Regions from separate parts of the Bacillus sp. JJ1533 genome, predicted to be linked through region 1. Evidence: a T-box and tRNA genes for the amino acid it is inferred to sense, from the RefSeq annotation. Region 1 holds a T-box; the other holds one or more tRNA genes.
The links. The T-box of region 1 lies ahead of pheS (phenylalanine--tRNA ligase subunit alpha). A T-box ahead of a tRNA ligase gene usually reads a tRNA of that ligase, here a tRNA-Phe.

Region 1 (16,303 bases):
CTTCCCTTGCATCCATTGAATTTGATGAGGGGCGTTCTGATGCCATTTTGTTAATTCAAGAATTTCTTGATCATTATGAGCCTGGTAAACGGATGCAAGGACTATACTTGCACGGTTCATTTGGAATTGGAAAAACTTATTTTCTAGGAGCCTTAGCAAATGGTTTGGCCCAAAAAAAGGTAGCATCAATGCTGGTGTATGTACCAGAATTCATGAGGGAGTTGAAGGGATCCTTACAGGATCAATCCATCAATTCAAAAATTGATGCAGTTAAAAAGGTGCCAGTCTTAATGCTTGATGATATTGGAGCAGAATCCATGTCCAGCTGGATGCGAGATGATATTCTTGGAAGTATTCTCCAATATCGTATGCTTGAAAACCTGCCAACCTTCTTTACTTCAAATTTTGATTTTAAAGGTCTCGAACACCACTTATCTTATACACAGCGTGGTGAAGAGGAAAAAGTAAAAGCAGCTAGAATTATGGAACGAATTAAATATTTAGCGAAACCAGTTGAACTTAAAGGAAAAAACCGTCGCTACTGAATAAATAGCTATCTCAAAAAAGGGATAGCTATTTTTTTATATTCTAAAGTTGTCCTACTTGCCATATACATTTAACAGGGTAATGGTATTGGCTATTAGGGGGGGACTAGCTTGATTGAAATGCATTTTCAAGAAATAACAGATGCACAAAACATGTATGAGGGCTTGCTTAAAAAGGCAAAAGCTCTTTCTATAGATTACATAGAGGTTGTAAATGAGGAAGAAAATGTGGTATCTGTTTTCACATCGAAAAAAATACAATATGTGATTCAGGTCGTAATCATTCCTGTGATGACCGAATTCATTATCAAAAACAAAGAGGATCATTGGATTCTCCATTATATTGAAAACTTATTTTACTTTACCGATTACGAGGAGAAGAAACAAATTTTGGAAATTACAAAAGCATTAATGGATGGGAATAACCCCGATATTCCTGCGGTGCAGGAAGTCGTTCCACGGGAGCAATTGATTGCAGAAGCACTTCATGATTTCCTGAAAACTCCTATTTCTTTTTCATTCGAATCGTTTTTAAAGTTTCGCATGCGTTCGTATAATGAGGCACTGCTCCAAATTGTTGAGTCAGCTATTGATGAGTACAAGCTGGAGCAGGAGTATCAAACATTTATCCAGGGATTGCGAGAATTTCGAGAAAAGCGTGAACCGAAGTTAGACCAATTACATATTTTACATGACGAGCAATTTTATTTTTTTAATGACACGTTTACTGAAATTAAGCGAGATGAGCTTTTTAAATTTATCGACCGAAAATTAATTTTGCACCAGCCAATGTACATTGATTCTGCTGTTTTGGCACCCTTAGTGTCGATTGCACCAAAATCTATTTCAATTTACACGGATCAGATTGACAATGGAATGATCCAAACCATTCATAATATTTTTTTAGAAAATGTCACGATTTACACAAAGAAATCCTTTGAAAATAGACGCTTAAAAGCAAAAAAAATTTAAATTATGTAAAGTGCCCTTGATTTAACTTTTAATTAAGACTATAATACCTACATATTACAAATACTCATATAATGAGTAGTCAATAATTTAAAAGTTATGATGAGGACACGATTGTATGATTACGGTTTTCAGAGAGGGAAGACAAGGCTGGAAGCTTCCTAACACGAATGATACTTTTACCACCTCTAAACTTCAGTAGTGAACCTTTGTTTATCGAAGCAGTAATTACTGACGGGTTAACCGTTATTTATTTCTTGAGCCATGAATAGACTTAAGTCTAGCATGGGAACTTGGGTGGAACCACGATATTTAATATAAATACTCGTCCCTTTTTATAGGGACGGGTATTTTTTATTTTTATTAAAAAAGGGAGTTGAAAACTGATGTCAGATGTAGTAAAAATTACATTCCCAGACGGAGCAGTGAAGGAGTTTCCAAAAGGTACAACAACAGAAGAAATTGCAGGCTCAATCAGCCCAGGACTAAAGAAAAAGTCGATTGCTGGTAAATTTAATGGCAAAGAAATCGATTTGCGAACTGAAATCCATGAAGATGGTGATATTGCAATCATTACCCAAGATACTGACGCAGCATTAGAGATTATGCGACACAGTACAGCTCACTTAATGGCTCAAGCGATTAAACGTCTTTATAAAGACGTCAAGCTTGGAGTGGGGCCAGTTATTGAAAATGGCTTCTACTATGATATTGATATGGAAAAGTCATTAACACCTGAAGATTTGCCGATAATTGAAAAAGAAATGAAGAAAATTGTCAATGAAAATCTTGAAATTCACCGTGTTGAGGTTTCGCGAGATGATGCGATTCGAAGATATGAAGAGATTGGTGACGAGCTTAAGCTTGAGCTGATTCAAGATATTCCAGAAGGAGATACATTAACTATTTACGAACAAGGTGAATTCTTTGACCTCTGCCGCGGTGTTCATGTTCCTTCTACAGGAAAAATTAAAGAATTTAAGCTATTAAGTATTGCTGGTGCATACTGGCGTGGTGACAGCGACAATAAGATGCTTCAACGTATTTATGGAACTGCATTCTTCAAAAAGGCTGACCTTGAAGAACACCTTCATTTTCTTGAAGAAGCAAAAGAACGAGATCACCGTAAATTAGGTAAGGAACTTAGCCTGTTTACAAACTCGCAAAAAGTGGGTCAAGGCTTGCCATTATGGCTTCCTAAAGGTGCCACAATTCGTCGTGTCATCGAACGCTATATCGTGGATAAAGAAGTTAGATTAGGTTATGACCATGTGTATACACCTGTCCTAGCGAATGTCGATCTTTATAAAACTTCTGGTCACTGGGACCATTATCAAGACGACATGTTCCCGGTAATGGAAATGGACAATGAAGAGCTTGTGCTTCGCCCAATGAACTGCCCACATCACATGATGATTTATAAAAATGGCATTCACAGCTATCGCAAGCTTCCTATCCGCATCGCTGAATTAGGAACCATGCACCGATATGAAATGAGTGGGGCATTATCTGGTCTTCAACGTGTTAGAGGAATGACTCTAAATGATGCGCATATCTTTGTTCGTCCAGATCAAATTCAAGAAGAATTTAAACGCGTGGTCAACCTTATTCTAGAAGTATATAAGGACTTTGATATTCAAGACTACAGCTTCCGTCTATCTTATCGCGACCCAGCTGATACTGAAAAGTACTTTGATGATGATGCCATGTGGGAAAAAGCACAATCTATGTTAAAGGCTGCTATGGATGACCTTGGTCTCGATTATTTTGAAGCCGAAGGTGAAGCAGCATTCTATGGTCCGAAACTTGATGTTCAAGTTCGTACAGCACTTGGAAAAGATGAAACTCTTTCAACTGTTCAACTAGACTTCTTATTACCAGAGCGCTTTGATTTAACTTATATCGGTGAAGATGGAAAACAGCATCGTCCAGTTGTCATTCACCGTGGTGTAGTTTCAACAATGGAACGTTTTGTTGCCTATTTAATCGAAGAATATAAGGGAGCATTCCCAACTTGGTTAGCACCTATTCAAGTTCAAGTGATCCCGGTTTCTCCAGACGTTCATTTAGAATATGCGAAGAGCGTTCAAGAGAAACTTCAAGCTGAAGGTCTACGCGTAGAAATAGACGATCGTGATGAAAAAATCGGCTATAAAATTCGTGAAGCTCAGATGCAAAAAGTTCCATTTATGCTTATTGTAGGGGACAATGAAGTGGGGGAAAAAGGAGTGAATGTACGCCGTTATGGCGAACAGAAATCTGAGACAATGTCTTTCGATACATTCCTTGCAAATATTTTACAGGAAGTTAAAAAGTAAAAAGTGCTTGTCAAACATAAAAGTGCATGCTAGAATAAATTTCGTTGTGTTATTCTAGTCATGCACCGTTTGACAGATACCATCGTAAATGTTATACTTTCTAAGGTAATTGAATACTTGTTTGAGAAAGTAGAAGCACCCGCTTCTCACCTGATTGACGCAAATTGCAGTTGGTAGGTCTTACGTTCATTAATCATTCGTATGTAAATGAATTGTAATGGTGTGGGTGTGTATGCATTCACACTTTTTTATTTGTCTCAAATCTGTAAAATGCGCAAGATTTCAAACGAGGCATTCATTTGAAAGGCTTAAAGCGTCTTGCCGGGCGCTGAGGCTAGTCAGAGTAAGTTAAAAAACCTTGGAGGTGGCTAATTATTAGCAAAGACATGATGGTAAACGATGGCATTCGTGCCCGTGAGGTTCGTTTGATTGGTCAAAATGGTGATCAGCTAGGAATTAAATCCAAAAGTGAAGCATTAGAAATTGCTGCTAGAGCAAATCTTGATCTTGTATTGGTTGCACCTAACGCGAAACCACCTGTATGCCGTATTATGGACTACGGTAAATTCCGATTTGAGCAACAAAAGAAAGAAAAAGAAGCTCGTAAAAACCAAAAGGTTATCAATATTAAGGAAGTTAGACTTAGTCCGACAATTGATGAGCATGATTTTAATACAAAGCTTCGTAACGCAATTAAATTCCTTGAAAAAGGTGACAAGGTTAAAGCATCTATTCGCTTTAAAGGTCGTGCGATTACACATAAAGAAATCGGTCAACGTGTTTTAGATCGTTTTTCTAAAGCTTGTGCTGAAGTAGCTACTATTGAATCCCACCCGAAAATGGATGGAAGAAGTATGTTTTTAGTACTAGCACCTAAAATCGAAAAGTAATGAATTGAGGAGGAACTCCCTATGCCAAAAATGAAAACACACCGTGGATCTGCAAAACGTTTTAAGAAAACAGGATCTGGAAAGCTTAAACGTTCACATGCATATACAAGCCACTTATTCGGAAATAAATCTCAAAAGCAAAAGCGTAAGCTTCGTAAAGCTTCACTAGTAAGCAAAGGCGATTTCAAACGTATTCGCCACATGTTAGACAACATTAAATAATCGTTGATTGATTGATATAGATTCTAGGAGGGAAACAAAATGCCAAGAGTAAAAGGCGGAACTGTTACACGCAAACGTCGTAAAAAGGTATTAAAATTAGCTAAAGGTTATTTCGGTTCAAAACACACTTTATATAAAGTTGCAAATCAACAAGTAATGAAATCATTAATGTATGCTTACCGTGACCGTCGTCAAAAGAAACGCGACTTCCGTAAGCTATGGATTACTCGTATCAATGCAGCTGCTCGTATGAATGGTCTATCTTACAGCCGTTTAATGCACGGACTTAAAGTAGCTGGTATCGAAGTAAACCGCAAAATGCTTGCTGACCTTGCTGTTAGCGATGAAAAGGCATTCGCAGAATTAGCAACTGTAGCAAAAAACAACCTAAGCAAATAAGTGTAGGTAAAAAGGTTACTCCCATTGTAAAATGAGAGTAACCTTTTTTAGTTAACTATGGGGGAATAATGATGACTTATATTATTTTAATCTTTGTACTTCTAAATGCGTACGGTTTCCTACTCATGTACATCGATAAAAACAGGGCAAGAAACAACAAATGGCGTATTTCTGAAAAACATATTTGGGTTGTCGCCCTTTTAGGCGGAGCTCTTGGAGCAACTGTTGGAATGAAGCAATTTCGACATAAGACAAAGCATATGCAATTTGTGATTCTTCTACCTATACTTACTGTACTTACAATTGGCCTCTACATATATATTTTGGGTCACTTGTCATAACTACTTGTACGATTGTATATGTTTAAATAGCACTTTTCTTAGGTTCTAATCGAAAGAGGTGAGTTGTACATTTGGATGATACGATGACACTGCTGTTCGTTTTTATTGAATCCACTGGACTGCTTGCCCCCATCATTTTTATAGCGATACATCTGATCCGTCCTTTCTTTTTCATACCAGTTCCTGTTATATGTATCGTCGGGGGGATTTTATTCGGTTCTGTATTCGGCACAATCTATTCTATACTTGGATTAACGATACTCAGCATTCTTTTTTATTTTTTATACAGGCAAGTTCCGAGACTGTCCAAAAAAATTAATACACTCAAGCAAAAATGGTTGGGTGAAAAAGTGAATTTCACTATTGGTCAAATTGCAATTCTACGACTTATTCCTTTTATTAATTTTCATCTTTTATCATTGTGCATCCTTGATGTCACTAGAAATTTTCGAGAATATGCCAAAGCCTCTTTTCATACGAATATCCCAGTAGCCCTTCTATACACTGTTTTTGGTCAATTTATTCGTGAATTTTCTACGACTGTAATTCTTGCAATACTCCTTGCACTCACCCTTTTGTTCTATCTACTAAGAGAAAAACAAGTCATTATCAAATGGCATGAATTTTTCAACCCGAAAGCAGGCAGGTCTTATCAATGAAAAAACAGTCGTGAGTTTACCGCTCGCGACTGTTTTCCTTTATTAATTCCTTTATTGGACTTTTCCAATCAATTTTTGAATCTGGATAAAATTCTTTAATTCTACGTTCAATGTATTGGAAATCCGTATAGGTTAATCCCTTTAAATTATCAGTTTTGGCCCATACAAAAATAGAGACAACCTCAAATGATTTCTTCGTAGATCCTAAATATTTTTCTCCTTCAAATAAAACTCCCTTATACGTTAATAAAAAATTTTTATGGACATTTGTGATGTCATCAAGTAAGTAGAATTCTTTTTTGTCTTGAGCGAGCTCAAGCTTCCTCTTTGGATTTAGTACGTACTTAAAAATCCGATATAATAAGAAAATAATTAGAAGTAAGATGACAAAACGAATAAGTAAAACAAACATAAGAGGGCTCCCTCCATTTTCAATCTGCCAACATATACGAGTAACCCCGACAAAAGGTTTCAAGTTATTTTAAATTTGTTATAATTTTTTTCTAGAGGAGGATATTTATATGACATACAATTTGAAGGTAATGTTACTAAACAAGGATGCTAGGCTTCCATTGCAAGCGAATCCTGGTGATGCAGGTTTAGATTTATTTTCTGCAGAAGAAAAATTAATTAAACCAGGTGAGGCTGAATTAATCAAAACGGGTATCAAAATTGAATTACCACCAGGAACAGAAGCACAAGTACGACCAAGAAGTGGACTAGCACTTAAACATTCGGTAACAGTCTTAAATAGTCCAGGTACAATTGACGAAGGCTACCGTGGAGAAATTGCGGTTATTTTAATTAATCATGGGAAACAAGAATTTCTCGTGGAAAAACAAATGAGGATTGCACAAATGGTGGTTGCACCAGTGGCTCAGGTGAATTTGCTTCAGGTTGATGAAGTGGCTGCTTCAGAAAGAGGAGAAGGTGGATTTGGGTCAAGCGGGACCAAATAATTCCCCAGAAAATTGCTCCATTACCACTATTTTCTGTATAATGAAATAGTCAAATTCACGAAAGTTAGGTGGTTTACTGATGACAAAGCTTGATGAAACACTAACGATGCTAAAAGATCTTACCGATGCAAAAGGAATTCCCGGTAATGAACGAGAGCCTCGTGAAGTCATGAAAAAATACATAGCTCCATATTCTGATGAAATTTTGTACGATGGTTTAGGAAGTTTAATCGCGAAAAAGGAAGGCAATGCAACTGGTCCAAAGATCATGATTTCTGGGCATTTAGATGAGGTTGGCTTCATGGTAACACAAATTGATGAAAAAGGATTTTTACGATTCCAAACGGTTGGAGGTTGGTGGTCACAGGTAATGCTTGCGCAACGAGTAACCGTTGTTACAAGTAAAGGAGATATTACAGGTGTAATTGGTTCAAAACCTCCACATATTTTATCTGCTGATGCACGGAAGAAGCCTGTTGAAATCAAAGATATGTTCATTGATATTGGTGCAGCGAGTAGGGAGCAAGCCCTTGAATTCGGTGTAAAACCGGGTGATCAAGTCGTACCGTATTTTGAATTCACGGTGATGAATAATGAAAAAATGCTACTGGCAAAAGCATGGGATAACCGGATTGGCTGTGCGATAGCAATTGATGTATTAAAATATTTAAAAAATGAAGAGCATCCAAACATTGTTTATGGCGTAGGTTCCGTTCAAGAGGAAGTGGGGCTTCGCGGTGCAAAAACGGCTGCAACAGTGATCAAGCCTGATATTGCAATAGCTGTTGATGTTGGAATTGCCGGTGATACTCCTGGTATTTCTGAAAAAGAAGCGTTAAGTAAAATGGGCGAGGGTCCACAAATCATTTTATATGATGCTTCTATGGTTTCACATAAAGGATTGCGGGACTTTGTTGTGGAAGTAGCAGATGAACTAAGTATTCCATATCAATTTGATGCAATTGCTGGTGGTGGAACAGATGCAGGATCCATCCACATTTCACTTGAAGGTGTCCCAGCGTTAGCGATTACAATCGCAACGCGCTATATTCATTCACATGCTGGTATTCTTCACCGTGATGATTATGAAAATGCCGTGAAACTTATTGCAGAAGTGATTAAACGTCTAGATGAAGAGACAGTTAATAAAATTAAATTTGATTGATAATAAAAAGCCGATGATTCGTAAGTCCAAGTCATCGGCTTTTCTTCTTTTATTGCTTTAATCCTTGCTCTAATGTTGTGAGCATCTCTTGTTTTTCCTCTTCGCTTGCATTTTGCCAAATCACCTCAAACAATACTCCTAATCCCGGGAGCATTTTTTCTTCACCGCTTTGAATCGCATCTACGATTGTATCTTCTAATTCAGCTTGAGAATTTCCAGAGACATTGTGCTTAACAGCGTGTCTTAAGTTCAAGTTCATTCACATGCACACCTTTCCTATGTAACTTTTCTTTAGTATCTTTTACGCTATCTGCCTTTTTTATGTATCTTCGTTAGGATATAATGGAAAAAAGAATTAGCAAAAAGGAGCAATTAGTAACTTGAAGCGAATTGAATCAAATAAAAATCCCCAAATCAAACAATGGAAAAAACTACATACCAAAAAAGAACGTGATAAAATGGGAACCTTCCTGATTGAGGGATTTCATTTAGTCGAAGAGGCTCTAAAAAGTAATGTTAATATAAGAGAATTAATCATAAGTGAAACAATAGACATCCCATCAATCTGGAATATAGATCATTTATCGATTACGATTGTGACCGAAAAAATAATGAAGGAAATAAGTGATACGGATACCTCACAGGGAGTTGCTGCTATTTGTGAACAGTATACTGTTCAGGAAGGCGGAATGGTTTCGAAGGTATTATTAGTAGATGCAGTCCAGGACCCTGGTAATCTTGGAACCATGATTCGGACTGCAGATGCAGCTGGCATCGATGCTGTGATCGTTGGTGAAGGAAGCGTTGATGTCTACAATTCGAAGGTGATTCGTTCGACACAGGGATCGATTTTTCATATACCTATAATAAAAGCAAATTTACATGAAATGATTGATCAACTTAAGCGAAGTGGAATTAAAGTTTACGGAACATCTTTAAAAAATGCAGTTGACTATAAACAGGCTTCTGTGCAGGATTCCTTTGCTATACTGGTCGGAAATGAAGGAAATGGGGTAGACCCTGAATTATTAGAGAAAACCGATCAAAATCTCTATATCCCAATCTACGGAAAAAGCGAGTCATTAAATGTTGCTGTAGCAGCGGGGATTTTACTTTATCATTTGCGTTAAATAGGGGGGAGTAAAATAAACGACTATTTTGGGGGTTCGATTATAGGTGAACCGTTTCATTGGTTATCTTTTTCGCATGTTGTGATGTTTGGCCTGCTTATCGTCTCGGGTGTTCTGTTATTTCTTTTTAGGGCAAGAGTCAAAAAAGGAAATTCGGTTATTCGCTATACAATCGCGATATTTCTATTAATTAGTGAGTTATCCCTTTATCTTTGGTACGTGAATACGGGAGTATGGGATCCGATTGATTCCCTGCCATTTCAGCTTTGCTCAATTTCATTGTTTTTAAGTATCATCATGCTTATCACGCGAAGTTATTTATTATTTGAAGTGACCTATTTTTTAGGCATAGGTGGTGCCCTTCAAGCGATGCTTACTCCGGAGCTTGCCTATGACTTTCCGCATTATCGTTATTTTCACTTTTTCCTAGCCCATATCGCGATTATTTTATCAAGCTTATACATGCTTTGGTACGAGAATTATAGACCGACTTTGAAGTCGATTTGGAAGGCATTTGCAGCATTGAATGTCATTGCATTCATCGTTTTTTTCGTTAACAAAGCAACAGGTGGAAACTATATGTTTCTTGCCCGAAAACCAATGAACCCGAGCCTAATCGACTTTCTTGGTCCATACCCGTGGTATATCTTATCCTTAGAAGTAGTCGCATTAATCATGTTTTTTATTCTCTATCTCCCCTTTTTAAGTAAAAAGAATTAAAATGGGTTTGATTTGCACCTCGAAGATACGTATAATATAATTTATATGCATTTACATATAGTAAAAAACAATGATAGAGACCAGTAACTTTCCACTCACTATTCAGGGAGAAAATGCCGTGACTGCAAGCATTTTTATAGAAGAAGAAAGTGAATTCACCTCTTGAGTTGGCACTTGGACCGTCTGAGCAAGGACGTAAAGGTGTACCGGCATTTGCCGTTATCGAAACGAAGTGAGCAATTATGAATTTGTAATTGTTAACAAGGGTGGTACCGCGAATCTAAACCTCGTCCCTTTTTTGGGATGGAGGTTTTTTATTTTGTCTTAATGTCTAGCTCCAGGCGCCATCGGCTCGAGGTTACAAGCCAATCACTTCTAAAGGCAAAAAGCGCCTTCTGTCAGTGCTCGTCTTGTGCTTGACTTGCACAGGAAGTGCTGACATCGACGTTCGCCACAGGACGTGGCGGTAATTAGTCGATGTTCCTCAACCCGGGCGCCTTGGGCTTTTCTAAGAAAAAGGAGGAATTATTAATGCAAGAAAGATTACTTGAGCTGAAAGAGGAAGCTCTTGCAAAAGTTGAAGCTGCAACGAATCTTAAAGAATTAAATGATATTCGTGTTGCTTATTTAGGTAAAAAAGGTCCTATTACAGAAGTACTTAGAGGAATGGGCAAGCTATCAGCCGAAGAGCGTCCTAAAATGGGGGCACTTGTTAATGAAGTCAGAGAGCAAATCACTGAAAAATTAACGGCAAGACAAGAACTACTCGAAAAAGCCGAAGTTGAAAAAAAATTAGCATCTGAAACAATCGATGTCACACTTCCAGGAAGACCGATTAAAGTAGGTGGACCACATCCACTTACGAAGGTTATTGAAGAAATTGAAGATTTGTTCCTCGGAATGGGTTATTCCATTGCGGAAGGACCTGAAGTTGAAAAGGATTATTACAATTTCGAAGCATTAAATTTACCGAAAGATCACCCAGCAAGGGATATGCAGGATTCATTTTATATTACAGAGGATATTCTCCTTCGTACTCAAACATCTCCAGTTCAAGCGAGAACAATGGAAAAACATGAAGGGAAAGGCCCTGTAAAAATTATCTGTCCAGGTAAAGTGTACCGCCGTGATAACGACGATGCGACACACTCTCACCAATTCACACAAATTGAAGGATTGGTTGTTGATGAGAACATTCGTATGAGTGATCTTAAGGGGACGTTAAATGCATTTGCGAAAAAGATGTTTGGAGAGGACCGTGAAATCCGTCTGCGCCCAAGCTTTTTCCCATTCACTGAGCCTTCCGTAGAGATGGATATCTCTTGCTTTAAGTGTGGAGGGGATGGCTGTAATGTATGTAAGAAAACAGGTTGGATTGAAATCTTAGGTGCTGGTATGGTTCACCCTAATGTACTTGAAATGTCAGGTTTTGATTCAAAGAAATATACAGGATTTGCGTTCGGTATGGGCCCAGAGCGTATTGCAATGTTGAAATATGGTATTGATGATATTCGTCATTTATACACGAATGATAATCGTTTCATCAAACAATTTAATCGGGCTTAAGGAGGGAATAAGACAATGTTTGTTTCATATAAATGGTTACAGGAATACGTTGATTTATCAGGAGTAACAGCAGAAGAATTAGCAGAAAAAATTACGAGAAGCGGAATTGAAGTAGAAGGTGTCGATCATTTAGGAGAAGGCATTAGCGGGATTGTCGTAGGTCACGTATTAGAATGTGAGCAGCATCCAAATGCCGACAAATTAAATAAATGTCTTGTTGATCTAGGTGAAGATGAGCCTGTTCAAATTATTTGCGGTGCACCAAACGTTGCTAAAGGCCAGAAGGTCGTAGTCGCAAAGGTAGGGGCTGTCTTACCGGGTAATTTTAAAATCAAAAAGGCAAAGCTTCGTGGCGAAGAATCAAATGGGATGATTTGTTCTCTACAAGAACTCGGTTTTGAATCAAAGCTTGTTTCAAAGGAATATGCGGAAGGAATCTTTGTTTTCCCACATGATGTTGAGCCAGGAACAGACGCTATTACTCAATTAAATCTTGATGATAAAGTTCTTGAGTTAGGATTAACACCTAATCGTGCTGATGCTATGAGTATGATGGGGGTTGCTTATGAGGTTGCGGCTATTTTAGGAAAAGACGTAAAACTCCCACAACCCAAAGTGACAACTTCAGAGGAAAAAGCAGAAGACTATATTTCAATTTCAGTAGAAGCCAAAGAAGACAATCCATTATATGTAGCACGAGTAGTGAAGGACGTAAAAATAGGTCCATCCCCATTATGGCTTCAAACACGTCTGATGGCAGAAGGAATCCGTCCTCATAATAATGTTGTCGATATTACAAATTATATTTTATTAGAATATGGTCAACCATTACACGCGTTTGACTATGATCGTCTAGATTCTAAAGAAATTCTCATAAGACGTGCGAATAACGGAGAAAAGATTACGACATTAGATAATGCAGAGCGTACCTTGACCAATGAGCATCTTGTAATTACTAATGGAACAGTTCCAGTGGCACTTGCGGGTGTAATGGGTGGAGCAAATTCTGAAGTAAAAAACGACACAACAACTGTATTAATCGAGTCTGCTTATTTTACAGGCAGCACAATTCGTAGGTCATCTAAAGATCATGGTTTACGAAGTGAAGCTAGTGCTCGTTTTGAAAAAGGAATTGATCCAAACCGCACTCGAGAAGCTGCAGACCGTGCGGCTGAGCTTATGGCTGAGCTTGCAGGCGGTGTTGTTCTTGATGGTGCAGTTGCAGTCGACAATCTTGACATTCAACCTGTGAATGTTTCCGTAACACTTGAGAGAATCAACAAAGTACTAGGAACTGCCATTTCAAAAGAAACAGTAGAAGAGATTTTCACAAATCTAAAATTCTCATTTACTGTTGATAACGACAAATTCCTTGTTACTGTACCGACTCGCAGACCGGACATTACAATTGAAGAAGATCTAATCGAGGAAGTAGCACGTTTATATGGATATGATGAATTACCAACAACTCTTCCAGTTGGAGAATCAAATCCTGGCAGATTAACGAATTACCAAGCAAAGCGCCGCATAGTAAGAAGATATTTAGAGGGTGTTGGATTATATCAAAGCATCACATATTCACTTACAAGTGCTGAAAAAGTAAATAGATATGCGCTCGAACGAAGTGAGCCAATTCGTTTGGCTATGCCGATGAGTGAGGAACGTAGTCTATTAAGATTAAGCGTACTTCCACACTTATTAGAGGTTGTGTCACATGATCTTGCACGTCAAATTGATAGTGTAGCAACTTATGAAACGGGCTCTGTATTCATTACCAGACCGAACCAAGAACTGCCAGACGAAAAGGAACACTTAGCGATTGCTCTTACTGGTTCATGGTTATCACCAACATGGCAAGGAGAGAAAAAAGCAGTAGACTTCTATGTGGTAAAAGGAATTTTAGAAGGACTTTTTGAAAAGCTAGGTCTTGAAAACCGAACATCATTCCTACAAGCAAGAGTGGAAGGGATGCATCCTGGACGTACAGCTGCCGTGTTATTAGATAACAAAGAAATTGGATTTATTGGTCAAGTTCATCCAACTATCCAAAAGGACTTAGATTTAACGCCAACTTATGTGGCGGAATTATCATTGAAGGATGTACTGGAAGCAGATGTAGAAGAAATCCTTTATCAACCAATTCCACGATTCCCGTCTATGACTCGTGACATTGCACTTGTTGTAGATCAATCAGTGGCTGCAGGTGACATGAAGCAAGTTATTATTGAAGCAGGTGGTAAGCTACTTCGCGATGTTACAATCTTTGACCTTTATGAAGGAGAGCGTATGGAACCTGGTAAAAAGTCAGTTGCATACTCAATCAAGTATTTTGATCCTGATCGCACCTTAACTGAGGAAGAAGTAACGAAAGCGCATGATAAAGTCTTAAAAGCTGTTGCTGAAAAATTCAATGCAACATTGCGTTCATAAAAAAATGGAGTGGGCTTTTGCCCACTCCTGTTTAGATTCCAGCTATTTTCTTTGCCTTTTCTGTATTGGCAAAATGAAGCTTAGTAAAATGGCGTAGCGCTCCTATTCCTAGCTTTTTGATAAGTTTAGCTGCAACTACATCCACTTGCGCTCCAGCACCTTTTTTTAATTCAAGTCCAGCCTCTTCACTTAGCTTGTCAAACTCTTTAATGAAAGCATATCTGGCTATGATTGAGGCAGCAGCAACTGAAAGATGGACACCTTCTGCCTTCGTACTGAAATATACATGATCCTTAATGATTTCTTTTTGACCAGATAAATGCTTAAAATACACATCAGGAACAGCAAATTGATCGATTAAAATACCATCTGGAGCAGCGGGAGCAATTTTTCTTAGTACATGCCCAATTGCCTGATTATGTAACAATGCCTTCATTTTTCCTTGAGTCATACCTTTTGCTTGAAGCTCATTGTATTTTTCATTATGTAAAATTAATAGGCTATATGGAATCACATGAATAATCGATTCAGCTATCTCACAAATTTGTTTGTCATTAAGATCTTTTGAATCCTTTACCCCAAGTTCCTTCAATAAAGCAAATTTATCACTAGAAACATAAGCAGCAACGACTGTCATTGGGCCAAAATAATCACCAGTCCCAACTTCATCAGAACCGATCATTGATAAGGTTCCGATATTAGGTGGTAAGCCGCTATTTTTTGGAACAGGTTTCCTTGTAGAAGTAGTAGTTGTCACTTCCGAGTTACCCCATTTTTGGGCTTCGCTTGTAGCGCTATTACCTTGAAACAATACTTTCCCAGACTTATATGCTGTAATGGTACAGCTTGGAAGTTTGGCAACAAATACTCCACCCTGTGGAATTTTATCCTGCAATTGACTTTTATAATGCGTCTTCATCTTTTCAATCGTTTTTAGGGTACATTTTAATACAGCATTAGACAAAAATAACAACCCCTACTTAAAATTAGATTAAAATCTACATATTCTATCATAACGTTTGTTGAGATTTCTTTCCATAAATATCGTGTTCATGGTATTATTATCAATAGGATTGACTAGAATGGAGGCCAACTACTTGTCACAGCCACAAAAAACAAGAACAACTGTAGATATATATGGGCAGCAATATTCGATTATCGGTTCTGAGAGCACAAGCCATATACGCCTTGTGGCCTCAATTGTTGATGATAAAATGAGAGAAATAAGCAGTAAAAATTCTACACTTGATATTAATAAATTAGCAGTATTAACAGCGGTTAATATTGTTCATGAACATTTAAAATTAAAAGAAGAATATGAAGAGCTTGAAAAACGTTTAGAACAAGCAAAAAATGAAAAGGATTGACGTGATATGTTCGATTTAGTCTTAATAATCATCCTTGTAATGGGATTCTTAATAGGTTTAAGAAGAGGATTTATCCTTCAAATCGTTCATCTTACTGGATTTATTGTTGCATTTATCGTTGCGTACCTCTATTATGATGAACTTATGCCAAAATTAATATTATGGATACCCTATCCAACATTCGGTGACGCTGAAACAATGAGGTTTTTATTTGAGGGTACAAATTTAGAAACAGCTTATTACCGTGCCATTGCCTTTGCCATTATTTTCTTTGCAACAAAGTTTCTATGGCAAATCATTGGTTCAATGCTTGATTTCCTTGCAAATCTACCAATTTTAAAACAAATCAATGGTTTGGGTGGCGGTTTACTAGGCTTTGTTGAAGTGTACTTAATTGTATTTATCGTGCTTTATATCGGCGCACTACTTCCGGTAGAAGTTGTTCAATCGAATCTCAATGATTCATTTATGGCTAAAATGATTGTCCAACATACACCATTCTTTACCGGTAAAATTAAGGAAATGTGGATCTAACTTCTCTCTTATAGAGAAGTTTTTTTTATGAACTAGACAAGGAAACCCACAATTAGTGACTTTTTTGCAAAAAATCTGTATCATTTTGG
Region 2 (15,393 bases), on a different contig from region 1:
GCAGATACAAGATAAGAAAGTAACTTTTTAGAATCGTTCCCTTCATCTTCCCACGTAATAAATTCTTCTTGATTATCTCTAACATTAATTTGTTGTTTAGGTGAGAGCAGTTCTCCAAAATCCTGTCTCAACTTCTTATTTGATTTGAGTTGCCAACTAATCCAATCTAAAATACCCTTTGCAACCTTTGGAGTTTCAGATATGAGTACAATAAATTTACGTTTACGAAAAACAATTTCACGAATAGGATTTGCTTTAGACAAGTAAGAAGATTTCGCATGACCACGGGGAGCTGCAACTGCTACTTTTGCATTCTTTTCAACGTTGGATACATTGTCGATAATGGAGCATATTTCTTTGTGGAAGTCTGCTGCAACTTCAGGAGATTCAATATCGAATCCTTCCCAGTTACCATTATTGAAGGGATTACGGAGTTCAGAAAAGTATTCATGTGCAAAGTAGAGTAAATCTACCTCAGACCGATGAATACGTTCTAATCGTTCAATTTCGTTGAGATATGTTTCTAATTCTTCTATTTCAGAAGGGGAAAGACTATCTATCTGAGCCGTCATTTTTTGAATTAAAATTCGAGTTGCTTTGATTAGTTCCTCACGTTGAGGACGGTCTAGCCATTTACCATTAACATAAGCAATAGGTTTTACCTCCCTTCATTCTTATATAGTTATAACCTTTAATTCCCACTAAATTTACAATTCCTAACATGTTAAAATTAGTAGTGAGGTGGTATTTATGTTTATTTCACCAATGTTACTGCAAAAATCAAATCAGCCATTTAATGATGAATCCTACATCACCGAATTAAAACTCGATGGATTCCGTATGATCCTCAGCAAATGGGACGATAAGATAAAACTGTATTCAAGACATAATAATGACATTACAGCAAAGTTTCCTGAGTTAACAACACTAAACATTCCAAATGGTACTGTCCTAGACGGTGAACTTGTCGTATCAGATGAAAATGGTAAACCGGACTTTGAATCTACAATGGAACGTTTTATGTCATCAAAAACTAATCATCATGCACAATTCTGTGTATTCGATATAATTTATTTCAAAGGTGAAAAAGTCGTTTCTCTTCCTCTTCTTGAGCGCAAGACCTTACTCCAAGATGTTCTACCTACAAATCATCCTCACGTTGCAGCTGTTCAATGGATTCAAGGCAATGGATCAGCATACTTTGATTTAATTAAACAAAACGGACTAGAAGGAATCGTGTTGAAGAAAATTGACAATTCACCTTATGAAATTGGTAAACGTAGTTATTCATGGTTAAAGGTAATAAATTATCAGTATGATGATAATATTCTTATATACGGCCTACGTAAAGATAAATTCGGCTTACTTTTATCATTCCAGGATGGAACTCACGCTGGATTAATGGAGTTTATGCCACCAGAACAGCATAAACAGTTGTATTCTATGTACAAAGTAGTTTCTGAGAATGATAAATTTAAATACATTAAGCCTATTCCTGTTCGTGTAAAGTACCGAAACTTAACTAAACAAGGTAAATTGCGTATTCCTTCATTTGTGGAGTGGTTATAATCTCCACATTACATAGTTCATTTTCGGAGATTAAATTTGATTTGCGGATTTAGAGTACACTAGATGTACGCCAATATTCGACACGCCCCCCTGTGTACGGTTCGACATGAATTTCTATACAATAAAATGAATAAAAATAAACTAAAATAAAGTTAAATCAATTCAATTTACTGTATAAAAACTTTCTTTTATTGTAAACTACAAAGTAAAATTACTTTATTCACCAAATGAAATGGATCAAAACAAAAGAATAAACAATAAATATTTATTCATCATTAGTTTGTGAACTTCACATAGTCTATGCTAGTATTCTAAGTATGCGTAACATGGTTCAAACCCTTATGCCATCTGCGGTTGAGGGCTACTTTCACCCTATTGTTTACATAATGTATGTTCTAGAACCTCGTTGATGTATCAACGTTTATGACGGGTAAGTTTGTGAATTATCTTTATAAAGTTTTTATGCAGTAATTATCTTGTATAAATCATTCAATAAACTAACTGGCCTTGTATATTCTGATATACCTATGACCCTTTTCAAAACTATACCGACATATTAATCAAACTTTATACAGGGATAATAATGATATACATTCATTATGCAGTGGGATCGAAAAATTTTGAGGCTTTCTCCGTGGGAGGTTTGCAGTCAATGTAATCATACTCATTTCACAGTTTTTCATAGCCTATTTACTACCTATAATAACCACTCAAACACCACTAAATATAGGCATTCCTAGCACTTTCTACTACAACATATAGTCTAATGTGTATAGTCCTCTTTTACACTACCTTGTACTGAACCATTAGAGAACTGCATAGCCCTCTCTTTTATCTTATCAATATCTATTGTATGGTCTTCATTAATTGTACGAACTTCTTTCTTATCCGTTAACATTTCATGCATCTTTAAGAATAATTCAGCATGTTTACCACTACCCTTAACAGCTTGTTCCTTAATAGCATTTAACACTTCAGGTAGATGTTTAGTCGTATGCTTTAACATTTCTTTTTTTAAATCACGTTCATCTAATGCTCCATCTTTTCTCCAACTGTACAGGGTATTTAAATGGACACCAATATAATCTGCTATATCCTGGTACGTATTAAGTAACTTAACCTTGTTTCCATTCTCATCTAATGCCCAACGTTCAGACTTAGGTAAAGCAAGATAATACATCGCCTGTAATTGTTCTGGTGTATATGTTTTCTTAGCGATTTTAACCGACTCCTTTCAATTCAATTAATATTTCCTCAGTAATCCTATTTAACACACTCTTAGTAATCTCAAACTCATTCTTCAAACGCTCAACTAATTCTGGTTGTTTCCTATTCCACCATATTTCAAACTGCAATCTTTCCACCTTATCGAAATAAGGATTGACATACTCATTCCAATATCTAACCGTATGAACATGGTCGCAACTTTTGCAAGTGTAATACCAGTGGAAAACAGATCTGTCCCTATAAAGTCCGATATAAGGCTTATTAAGCTTTTTTGGTACTTTAAATTTAGACGGACACGCTGTACACTTGATAGTCCTAATAGCCATCTAACTAATCCAAAACGAAAAGCACAAGGCCAATATTCCAGCAATACTGATACTTGAATAATGAACTTTATTTTCTTTAATCGGATCATCACAAACAAATAATACACACAATCCAATAATTACAAATAAAACTATCTGAAACGCTAATAACAATTATTTTCCCTCCAAAGGATCGAATTCAAATAATAATTCACCATCTAATGACCAATACTGAGTAATTATTCTTATTGGGTCATCTTTTCCGTTACCTTTTCTTTTTAAGATTGTTTCAATAACTTGAGTTACTTTAGCATAATCCATCTAATCAACTCCATATAAAAAAGCACTCAAATGAGTGCCTTCAAATTATTATTCAATTACACTATTTACATTAATATTTACGATCTCCCAATCTTTAAATATTAAATTCTTCCTTTTTTCGTCTAGCTGAATAATTATTTCCATGTTACTTTTTATTCTTTGTATATCAGACTTTCTCTTAGAACTAACAGTTGTAATTACCTTGTATGTACGATCACCTTCGTAGGTTGCTTGATACTCTTCTGCAACGCTAACGTCAATTTGTTCTTCAGTAAAACCCTCTAAACCCCACTGTTTATAAACATACTCCTTGGCATAATCGCTTGAAATTTGAAATGCCTTTTCTCTATAGTCATTCGATTTTAGGTCTTCATCAGAGATTGGAAGTATATAGAGACTCTGAAAAAATTGAACAATAAAATAAATAATAAGTCCGATTCCAATAATTAATCCAAACCCTATCAACCCTGCACTTGCATCATCATCCACTTTTCTTACTTCCCATTTCGCCATATTCCATCTTCACTCCTAGTACAAATATACTAGTTTATGATAATGCAATTTGAAATGATTGACAATTAATTAAAAATCTTTCTTTCATTAATAAGCACCCATTATTGAGCGCTTCAAGATTCTTTACTAAATATCATCCATATAAAATAAATAATTGCTACTACTATAGACGTATTCAAATATCCTGACCAATTAAAAAACAAGTCGGATATCGAATTTGCCGTATCATAATTATGACCATGCCAAAAAAATGTATGTATTCCAAATATGACAATATATAATATTGGTGGGACAATTACTCCAAAAATCAAACAGTATATTGAAGCACCTATTATCTTTTCCATATCGCACCTCCAAAATATATATCGGTTAAATATGGAATTCATTAAAAAAGACACCCACAACAATTTATGGATGCCTTAATTTCATTTATTTACTTTTTAGTAATTAAAGTAGTCAACTCTCATCAATACTTTTCAAAGTCGCTAACAATTCATCTTTCCACGCTTGATCTTCTTGTTGTTTTTGCTGCATAGCTTGTAAATTTTGTCTCATTGTATCGTTAAACATTTTCTTTTCACTCCAATAAAAAACACCCACAAAGATTTGTAGGTGAAAATCAAGAAATATATATTAATGTTCAAGAACTCTCAAACAGGCCAATCAAATTTTCTGTCTATTCTAGGGGTGTTATATTGGACAGATCAACTAAAATAATCCTATAGTTCATCTGTTCGTCCATGATTTCACAGTAACCATTGTCATACATAAAAAAGATTGTATACATCTTGTCTTGATACTCTACTCTTGTACCAACTTTCATCTAAAAAAAGACCCCCTAAGACCTGTTTGAGAGCCTATTTTAGAAATTACCAATTTATAACCTTTTTGTAAAGAGGTGATTATTTCTGTCACATTTTTGTCACATATCTCACATCTTCTTTTGACATATTTTGTCGAAAGTATTTTACTTATGTTAAAAATTTTGCATAATATTGTTTGTATTTGATTTTAAGTAAAGTTATAAATCTTTAAAGAGGTGTAATAATTGTTACAGGAAAGTACGCAACCGAATAGAGAAACTCTTATTTTATCAATAGTGCGAAAAAGAGATGAAATGATTCGCCTTGCTACTTCAAATGGTCTATTAAACAGTAAAACAATTAAATGTAGTCAAGAACTCGATAGGTTATTAAATGCTTACAAAAAGTTTCAAATCCATTAATAACCTATAGGTGTCCTACGTTTTCTACAATTGTATTTCAATAGTGACACCGTTTTTCATCTCCATATAAAAAAGCACCCTATTAAGGAGTGCTTAAAGTACTTTTGATACAATTGCTTTACCTTCGAACAAGTATTCAATTTTACTTTGATCACTTTTTTCTTGATTCCAGTAATTTGTCGCATCAATTCTTACATCATTTAACTTTTTTATTCCACCACTTACAAAAAGAGAATCACACTTAAACAACTTTCCATGTAATTCAAGTTCTAATAATTGACAATAAAATGAGTTAAAATTTAATTCATGTTTCCAATATTCGATTTCATTCCCACTACTTAGCCAAATACACTTCTGTCTTGAGGGTAAATCTTTATTTACATTTAACCTGATTTCTTCAAATATTGTTTCTCTTGCAAAATGCCAATAGTACGTAAGTCCTTGGCCTAATGACTCTATGGTATTTACGTAACGAACATCCTTAACATCATAATCCCCAAAGAAACGGTTATAACCATTTGTGGGTGTAATTATTTCCTCACCTTCGACATATATCTTGGAAACTTTATTTGTATTTATATGATACAATTTCAACCCAGTTACAATATCCATAATGAGAAGTCCTCGACTACTTAAAGAATAGGAGTATCATTAAAATATATTTTCATAAGCATTTAATTCAGCTTCTAATTCATCGATTGATTCTTGATAATCTTTTTGTAAGAATCTGTGATGAGTTAAAACCAGTAATAAACTATCCATTATTTGTGGAAAAGGTACATCTTCTAACAACTTTCTAAATGTAATATTTTTTGGTTTTTCTTTAGGATTGTACAAATCAACTATTACAGGCATACCTTGTTCAACATCGAAAACATAAAGTTCACTTTCTCTAGTATCATGATATAATACAGGGCCTCTAGCACTCATATAATCTGTATCTTTTCCTTTAAACATATAACCTTTTTGTTTAATTACATGCATTACCGGAAATAATTTTCGAACAGTATCTCTAATTTTTTCTTCCTGTTTATCGACTATTGCTCTATGAGATTGAGCTAATGATGATACTAAAACATACTCTTCCTCAATGTTGTCCATTAATTCTTTTACAACTACCTCTAACTTTTCCAGAACAAACACTCCCTCACCAAATATTTAATTACATTTCCAATATTCGCCAAGGAGTGACAAAAATCCTACTATTATTTTACAATTTTCTATAAAATATTAAATCTTCATCTTTCAATTTAATTAAGGAGTATAATTTATCAAATACAACTGTTGTATAACCACCATGACTTCCGCCGACAAATGCATGTTGTTCCATAAAGCAACCAGTTCTAACCATCCTAACGACCAAGGCTTTTAATTCATCAGGTGTAATTTTTATATCCCTATAAACTGTTTCCTCAAACTGTTTCCAATGATTTATTTTTGCATCATTGTGAAATCCACCTGTCTCTTTTTCAATTTCTTTTAACGTAAAGAGAAAATAAATTTCCCTAAAAGTTAATTCATCTAGAATTTTTAAATAATCATCATACTCGTCTGCTTTACTCAATTGCCCACTAGGTAATCCACTTTTGAACAATCTCGCAAAAAATCTAATTTTTTCTCTTTGCTTCGTAAATAGTGCCGCTTTAAAAGTAGAAAAATAAGCATGTAGAAATTCTTCAGACTCTATAATCTCTGTTGTTAACTCCACTGTACCTGAATTTAATTCATCATAGAAACATTTAGCACGCTCTATTAAAATATTATTATATGAATTAGTTAGCGCTAAATCTACAATTGAACCAAAAGGCACAATTTGTACTAAGCTCCTAATAACGGTATTTCCATTGTATTTCGCTAATAATTCTTTTTTTATGGTATTTTTAACTACATTATCAACAATACTTAATTCATTATTACTCAACTAAACACATCTCCCATCAAATATTCGCATTTCCAATATTCAACAAAAGGAGTTCTTTTCCTTCTTTGTATATGGTAAATTTTATATATGGAGGGGTATTTATGCTATATATTTACGGACGAATTAAGCCCACAATGGCAGTGTATTGGATAATGTTCGTATTTTCAATTATCGTCTTGTTTGCTTACTATTGGATGAAAATAGGTATTTTTGGACTTATTTTTGTTGCCATTTATCTAGGACTGCTATATTATTTTGTAATTAAAAAACTCTTGGACAAAAGTCTATACTTTTTTCTTTATTTTTATGTAATTGCTTATTTCTTTGTTGGTTTTGTTCCTTTTTTATTTATTGATCCATTTTTGTATTGTTCAAAACCCTACATGTTTTATGAACTAGGTGAAGGATACAATATACCTATCTTAACCAAAACATTTTATTCTATGGGTTTACTGAAAAATTGCGACCAGGATTTTACATTAATAGATTTCTAAATATCTAACATAAAACATTTACATGTATGTGACCTTGATGACTTTCCACCTTCAAGGTCTTATTTTTTATTCGTCATGCTAGTGAATTCGAACTCATAAGGGTCATATCATCACTACATTAAAAAGACACCCAAAACAATGTATGGATGCCTTAATGAATTATTTATGTTGATCTTCAATTGCTTCTACTAAGGTTTTATAATACTCTTCCTTAGTAAAAACACCTTTTTCAATTAACAATGCAACAATAGCTGTAATATGATCAACGAGCCCATCTTCATGAGAACGTCCCTCATTTAACTCATTTAGTCTTGCTAATATATCATCCAATATTTCCAACTCCTAATGATAGTTTCAACTAATCTTCTATGGTAACTTTTACAACATTGTTTAGATTAACCATAGTTCTACCCGAAACTTCAAACCAACCACCTTTATTAAGGTTACTCTTAATCTCTGGTATTCCCTCATATGGTGCAATAGTAAATTCTTCAAATTTACTATTTACATAAAAGAAAGTTACCTTGTATTCTGTCGGTTGACTCATTATCTCCACTCCTCTAACAAATACTATTAACACTTCCAATATTCGCCAAGGAGTGACAAAAGTCCTGCTAGAATTTATTTACCATACCACATTTCTAATTCATTTTGTTCTTCTTGATTTAATGCATCGTACTCCAATTTCACTTTTGTTAAGTTACGTTTTATTAATGTGTTTTTATAAATAAACAGAAAAATATATATAAGAAGATTGATGAACAAAACTAACCCAAAGAATAAATGAAACTGATTAATTATAATAAAATTACCAAGCATTTGCTGTAAAAAACCAAAAATTAAAAATAAAGTTCCAACTTTCCCGTAAGCTTGTTGTTCATTTAAACTATTGAAAATCAAAGGATGTATTCCCGCAATAGGAATTGTTTGTTTTACTATAACTTTATATTTCACTTTAAAGAACGCTATTCCTAATAAAATAGCACCTACCACATCCGATATAAGACCTGTAATGATTATATAGTTAATATCCAATACGTTCACATCCATTTTTTACGCTTATTATATCATTTATATAATAATTTAGTGAACTCGACCAGATTCGAACTGGTAATCCACTCTGTATTTCTACAGGTTGCTCTAACCATTAAGCTACGAGTCCAAAAAGTATGGTAAATGTATTTCAATTTACACTTAACTCATTTATCTTTCTTTTTACGTCCAAACATTTGCATATTCGTTTTCCATACAGAAAAGAAAAATATAGCAACAATCAACAATACTCCACAAATTAAACCAGCCAAGAATACAGGGTCAAAATAAATAAACGCCACTTACCAAAACTTTGTATAAGTCGTTGGGTCAATTGAATTACTAATAAATGTTTTTATCATTTAATTTCACACTCTTTTCAGTAATTTAAAGTTTTAAGCAAAATAAAAAAGCCTATTGACACACTACGCTTCAGTTAAATCTTCATATTCCTTTATCCATTGATAAACTTTTGCTCGATTTACTCCAAATAAATTTGCAATTTGGGTTTTATTCATTCTTTGCAATATTTCATCAAGCTGCTCTTTACTCGGTTTCTCATTTTTCTTTAATTCTCTATGTTTCTCAAGACATTCTAAATCACAGTATTTTGCATTCTTTACTAAATACTCATCACAGTAACCACATTTTCTAACTTTATGTGATTTATCTTTGCTTTCAAATACTTCACGTAAGCCTTCTCGATTAATCCACTCATGTAATTTTCTATGCTGCCCATGATCCATTACAAGCAAATTTTCATGTAGATTATTTGCGCGGTTAAAGTCGATATGATGAACATTTTCATTCTTTGCTAAGGGTCTACCTAACATCTTTTCAGCCACCAATATATGCTCATAAATTATCGGATAACCACTTTCAATGCTCATTGCTCTTGGATGTCCTTCTGGTGCTCTTATAACTATGTAATCATTAATTTTATGCAACAATTTCACTTCCAACAAATCATAATTTCCAACCGGAACAAACTCATAATCAATGTATTTATCTTTTATTAACTCTTCCTTTGCACAAAAACGAATAAAATTCATATCTAAATTACTGTCATCCTTGTTCTTATCTTTCAAGTAATCCAGATAGCTAAGTATACTAGGTGCATGAAATTAATTCAGAAAATAAAAAAAGACGCTTATTTAGCGCCGTTTACTTCAATCGATCTAATTCTGTTTTTGCATTTTTAATTGCTTCTTGGCCTTCTTTTAAATGTTTGTCCAAAAAGTATCCATAATTATCTAATTCCATTTGGTTATCTGCATTCAGTGATTTCATAGCAAACTCTACAGATTCTCTTAAATTAATTACTGCATCGCTAATATAACCAGATAAATCATATGTGTCTTTGGCTCCTTGTGCAACCTCGAATTCATCTAAGGTAAAATATAAATCTTCTAATTGTCCGTAAAGAACAACATAACCATTTGATTTATCATATTTACTAAAACGATAAACATCAAGAACTTCGCTATTCAAATCACTTATTTCATTATAGTTTTGTTCCAGTTCATATAAGTTATAATAGTTATTATAATTAATAGATGTTGTTTCTGCTTCTACCTCTTTATGTGATGTACGTTGCATTTCATTACCAACGCCACATATAACCATGATGGCAATTGCTCCAGCTATAAATGCTATTTTCTTTTTCCAATTCTTCGTCAATTTATTTAAAATCATATTTGATTGACTCTCCCTTTTATATTTTCTAAATTTATTTGTTGCTTGTTGTATTACCACATCTATTATAATTTGTTTTTCTTCACTTTACTTGTAACAGTTTTTGGCACAGAAAATTCTTCTTTTTTATTAGATTGCACTTCTAAGATCTCTGGATAATCCTTTAATGCTTACGGACTTCCAACTCAAAATAAGAATCCAGACACCAATTAGTCCCTTATTTAGTGAGGTGGAAGGCATACAAACGAGGGACTCGTGAAAGTCCCTGCAAGTTTATATGCGGAGGAAATATAAATGAATAATGTTACTGTTGAAGCAAAAGCATAATGTCCTGCACGATCAAATGAAAGAACTTACCATCTGAGTATGGTCAAGAAAACATCAATCACCTCATGCAGGTTAAAACTATATTAATATTGGAGGATCAAACAAATTATGCAAAATTGTTTGAATGTCTAACCTTATTATTTAAATGGCCGAGGAGAGACGGGGCGATCTAGATAAACTAGACCGATACGGCCAAGAATATTAATCTATAGGAATTGTTACAGTTCTATATTCCTTCGCTGTATCAATTATCTGTCTAAGTTTCATTTCTTTTTCAGAAGACAGTCCACATTGAAAATTAAAAAATTGTGAGATCAAACTAGGACTACACCCTATTGCTTGAGCAATCTTTTTATTTGAAAGGCCTTTTCTTCTTTTATCCATGTACAGTTGATTTATTTCATTTCTTGTCATTCAACTCCCCTCACTTTCAGAATTAGTAAATATATTCAGTAATTTATTTTAATAAATTATTTCAGTTTTATAACAAAAAATAATGAGTAAGGATATTTCTTCTCATTAACTATTAGATAAGTATGTACACTTTTTTCAAAAAAATAGAGATTATTTATTGACTTTATATATTGTGGTATGTTATATTTGATTTTTATATGTTTTTAACTGGAATAAAAAAGGGAATTACACTTAAGTAACCCCCTTCGCCAATAACTGTATTATTTATATGCCTTCTTAATTTCTCTCGCACACACTTTACAAATTGCTTTTAAGCCATGTTTACCCTTCTTATCAGGACTGAAATTCCTTTCATTTGCTAATTTATCTTTACCGCAACAAGTGCAAGTTTTCGTACGATATTTATCTACTTCAACCTGATCTAAATAAGCATGTGCAATCCTTTTACTAATCGTATTCTTCAAAGCGTATGTAATATCTCTAACACTCATTTCAACATTATGTACTTCCTTAATATAATTCACTGCTCTCATATACGGATGTTTATCTAATATCCTCTTATCATTCATCGAATAACCCTTCTCTTGTTTCACTACAGCAACGATATCCATCTCAACAGGAGAAAGTTCACCTAGCCTAAAAGCTTCGTTAATCGCTTCGTTAAACTGTTTTAAGAGCAGATAAATTTCACTTCCAGGTCTATTACCGTACTTGTCTTTCAGCATTGAATAAACAGGAAAATAATTAGATATTCTGATTTGCTTTTGCTTCTTTGAATCATTACCCTCTTCATCAACCTCAATTATATATCCATCATGCACCTTTTCACTTTCGGTTTGAAAACTTAATAACGAATAAACATGTTTTGGATTACTCATATCAAATGTATCTCTAATTATATTTAATGCAGAATTCTCAAATGTAATAGCATTTACCTTTGGTTTATATCCCCTAGATTCAATAGGTTTTACAAGTTGCTCTCTAACCTTATGCATTTCATATCCTACTTCATTTATCAATTTCTTTACTTTTGTATATTGACCTAGCCCATTCTTTGGCTTACCATAGTAATCAAGTACAGATTGAAATTTTCTTTCTAATTCGTTTTTGCCTTCTTCTGTTGCACCAGATAAAGGCTTAGTAACTGAGTTAATTCGGATTAACTCTAACTTTCTAGGATTCTTTAACACTTTAATTTCTTTTTTGGTATTTAATTCACAGTACCAATGGTACAAATGTGAAAGGTCAATTCTTGGTTTACCTTGCTCCCATGCTTGGTAAGCCTTTTTTCTTTCTATTTCTAATTTCTTATCCACTTTATGAATATATTCTTCTTTCTTTATGTCCTTCTCTTCACCAGTAACCCCTAATTCATCTTGAAGTAAAATTATTGATGCTTTCATTTCCAATAACTCTGGATATTTATATAAATCGCCATCTGATATCTGACGTTGTTTTCGTTTTACTTTTTCACTCAACCTTTTCAGAAGAATTTCTTTTTGATTATGATCCAATGATGCTGAGTCAAGCATATCCTCACTTATACCTTTACCTTTACCTTTATTAAAATCGCTTTCCTCATAGTTGATATATCGCTCACGTTGAATAATTTTCTCTTGTGCATCATTCGACAACCAAGTATAACCATTTAATTCATCCTTCTTAGTTGCTTTAAATATATAATCTTCAAGAGTAATTAATCCTTTTGAAAATGGATCATGCTCTGATAAAGGTTGACTTTTACTAAGATTCCCATGCCTTTCTGCATATGCTTTACTCATAATGTGACTATTGATAAAAGAATCATAACCATCCACAGTATCAACTTCACCAATTAATTGTTTAACCGCTAATACTCGTTCCTCATCTGAATTCAAATTATTATCTAACTGACTTCTATAATTCCTGAAACCTTGTACAATATCTGATTTACTTAAAGTGTTAGAATTATAATCTTTACTTCTAATTCGATTACCATTTTCAAGAAAACTTTCAGGACTACAATGTACCTTATCCTTTTTGACCATTTCATCAAATTCAACTTGAGATATATTATCACGTAATGGAACTAATTTATTTAAATTCATTCATTAACCTCCAATGTATATTTGCTTAACTTGCTTACTGATAAAAAAACAACAAAACAAAAACTGTTAAGTGGCAGAACACGATAGTGTTCAACAACCTGTGACGAATGGCAACAGGTTAATAAGATTCTAGCGAATCTTATTGAATAGTATTCTGAATCATCTTTTAAACTATCTGTTAATCAATCTTCTAAATTGTCTTATATATACTCTTATTAAATATCTTATAGCGAAAACGACACGGCTCTATCCCTTGTCGCTCTAAGGCTTATTTGTGGACACTGAATGATTGATGTCCAAGTTATAAGAATCACTGTCCTATTTATGTAATTGACTGTCCATTTTATTAAATTAGGTGTCCAATTTTAAAAAGTTGGTGTCCAATTTATTAAAGCGAGTGTCCTAAAATAAAAGGTTGGCGTCCATTTTATTAGAGTGAGTGTCCATATTATCCAAGTCACTGTCCACTTTTAAATCAATGTCCAATTTATTCGGGTTGGTGTCCTCTTTATTTTCCTCATCAACTGGATATGGATCAGGCTCTATATTATGTATCTTTTGAATCGTTGTATCATTATAGACAGGATAATAGTGTAATGATGGTTCTTGTCTGGTCATAAGTTTATGATTAAAATTCTTCGGCTTACTAGCATGTATTAATGGTAAATCCTCATTTTCCAAACAAAATCTATCCTTAACCCTAAGATTAATTAATTTATCCAATCTCCTCTGAATCACATCGACATCTTTCACATTTAGATTCTCTGCAATTTTGCTTGTAGTTTGAGCAATTCCTTTACTTTCTTTATCCGAAGAGTCGTAACACTGAACAAGATACAAATACAACGCAAATTCATGTTCATCTAATATTCCATTAATAAATAAATCTAAATCATATATCGATACCATGAAGTATTTATGGGCTTTCAATTCCACTTCTTTTGTTTCTGGATTAGTAACTTCTTTCAATTCACAGTCAAAAGGAGTGTACCAACGATAAGTTTTTACCTTCCTATTTCGTTCAAATCCTCTATCCTTATGTTTTTTTACTAACTGAAAACGCATAGGCTCTTTTAATAATTCGTTTTTCCCATCCTTCATTAAACGATTATTCATAAGTAAATTAATTTCCTGTAACTCCTCAAGTCTTTCTTTTATTCGCTTTACGGACATTCCCATAAATGCTGCAATTTCGTCTACATAGCACCAAAATTCCATTTTGTCTAAGAACTTCAAACCGATATAAAGAGCAAGATTTCTAGAATCAAATTTAACCTTCCTTACTTCATCTGTTTCAATATAATTTCCTTTTTCATCGGTTGTTTTTACTTTGTATTCGAAATATCCCCTTTGGTACAAATCCATAATTTTATTATTTATCATTACGTATTTAATCCCCTGCGATTCAAACAAACTTCTAATTTCTTCCTGACTTCTTAATTGTCTTTTTACTCTTGGCATTTTAATCTCCTTTGTATATGTGTTTATTTTGCTTACTAATCTGTATTAACCTTTCAGTACATTCTGTAATGCTTCAGTACGTTCGTATAGCCAATACTTCTTATTGCTTAATGAAATAGAACAAGTGATTAACTCAAATCCAAGTTCCTGTAATTTTCTATGTAATGCAACGTCATAACAAAAGAACAGTTTGTTTTTAATACTCATTGTTTTACCTCTTTTCATTATTTATTTCCTTCTATAAGTAAAACTTGGATACTCTAAGTCGAGATTTAGGCAATCTAGAAGTCTGTAATACTTCGACTTTGAAATTTCCGTTCAGCCATTAAGGAAACCGCTAAGACCACTGTATGAAAGTCCTACGGCTTCAAAGATATGTTTTTGATTAAAGCCTTTATGTATGATAATCTGTTTTAGTTGCTTTCCAGTTGGCATATTGTTTCACCTATAAGTTTCAATTTTCTTGTAAAGTATCTATATTTATAAGTTCAACTAGCTGTTGAATTTGTTCAATCAAATTATCAATCATTTCTGTGGTACTAATTTGTTTGTCTTTCATTAGGTTCACCTCCTCAAAATACGAATATTATCTATTCCTTATAATCTAACAGGATAAAATCAAGATCACCGTAATACATATCACCGCTACCTGATTCCTGTTCCTTCTTTAATTCCTTCAGATGCGTTGCAAATTATTTAAATAAGTCGTGTTTTTGAACAAATTGAAAAATGATACTGCTCCATCCATTACTTTCAAAACTTAGTTCCCTACTTTGTTCAAGAAGTTGATTTAATTCATCCT

Region 2: it has a tRNA-Phe gene. The T-box ahead of pheS (phenylalanine--tRNA ligase subunit alpha) is inferred to sense a tRNA for this amino acid. The anticodon was not compared.

Annotation. Positions count from the first base shown of each region.
Region 1 covers NZ_JBALOV010000007.1:38,854-55,156, forward strand. The annotation lists gene dnaI (primosomal protein DnaI) at 1-545, shown strand, start outside; gene ytxC (putative sporulation protein YtxC) at 666-1,517, shown strand; gene thrS (threonine--tRNA ligase) at 1,901-3,832, shown strand; ribosomal protein L20 leader region at 3,954-4,088, shown strand; gene infC (translation initiation factor IF-3) at 4,204-4,722, shown strand; gene rpmI (50S ribosomal protein L35) at 4,744-4,944, shown strand; gene rplT (50S ribosomal protein L20) at 4,984-5,343, shown strand; gene V7138_RS04440 (DUF1294 domain-containing protein) at 5,415-5,684, shown strand; gene V7138_RS04445 (TVP38/TMEM64 family protein) at 5,756-6,343, shown strand; gene V7138_RS04450 (sigma-w pathway protein ysdB) at 6,360-6,755, opposite strand; gene dut (dUTP diphosphatase) at 6,865-7,302, shown strand; gene V7138_RS04460 (M42 family metallopeptidase) at 7,382-8,467, shown strand; gene sspI (small acid-soluble spore protein SspI) at 8,517-8,726, opposite strand; gene V7138_RS04470 (TrmH family RNA methyltransferase) at 8,848-9,597, shown strand; gene V7138_RS04475 (YwaF family protein) at 9,640-10,317, shown strand; T-box leader at 10,379-10,615, shown strand; gene pheS (phenylalanine--tRNA ligase subunit alpha) at 10,849-11,883, shown strand; gene pheT (phenylalanine--tRNA ligase subunit beta) at 11,899-14,313, shown strand; gene rnhC (ribonuclease HIII) at 14,345-15,277, opposite strand; gene zapA (cell division protein ZapA) at 15,411-15,680, shown strand; gene V7138_RS04500 (CvpA family protein) at 15,687-16,214, shown strand.
Region 2 covers NZ_JBALOV010000028.1:21,260-36,652, forward strand. The annotation lists gene V7138_RS14970 (hypothetical protein) at 1-572, opposite strand, end outside; gene V7138_RS14975 (ATP-dependent DNA ligase) at 751-1,569, shown strand; gene V7138_RS14980 (phBC6A51 family helix-turn-helix protein) at 2,333-2,749, opposite strand; gene V7138_RS14985 (hypothetical protein) at 2,790-2,924, opposite strand; gene V7138_RS14990 (hypothetical protein) at 3,276-3,422, opposite strand; gene V7138_RS14995 (hypothetical protein) at 3,471-3,935, opposite strand; gene V7138_RS15000 (aspartyl-phosphate phosphatase Spo0E family protein) at 5,035-5,160, shown strand; gene V7138_RS15005 (DUF2441 domain-containing protein) at 5,254-5,772, opposite strand; gene V7138_RS15010 (hypothetical protein) at 5,812-6,303, opposite strand; gene V7138_RS15015 (hypothetical protein) at 6,371-7,081, opposite strand; gene V7138_RS15020 (hypothetical protein) at 7,735-7,905, opposite strand; gene V7138_RS15025 (hypothetical protein) at 7,934-8,122, opposite strand; gene V7138_RS15030 (hypothetical protein) at 8,197-8,610, opposite strand; tRNA gene V7138_RS15035 (tRNA-Phe) at 8,663-8,737, opposite strand; gene V7138_RS15040 (HNH endonuclease) at 9,033-9,659, opposite strand; gene V7138_RS15045 (hypothetical protein) at 9,772-10,302, opposite strand; gene V7138_RS15050 (hypothetical protein) at 10,831-11,043, opposite strand; gene V7138_RS15055 (hypothetical protein) at 11,304-13,130, opposite strand; gene V7138_RS15060 (hypothetical protein) at 13,533-14,591, opposite strand; gene V7138_RS15065 (hypothetical protein) at 15,284-15,393, opposite strand, start outside.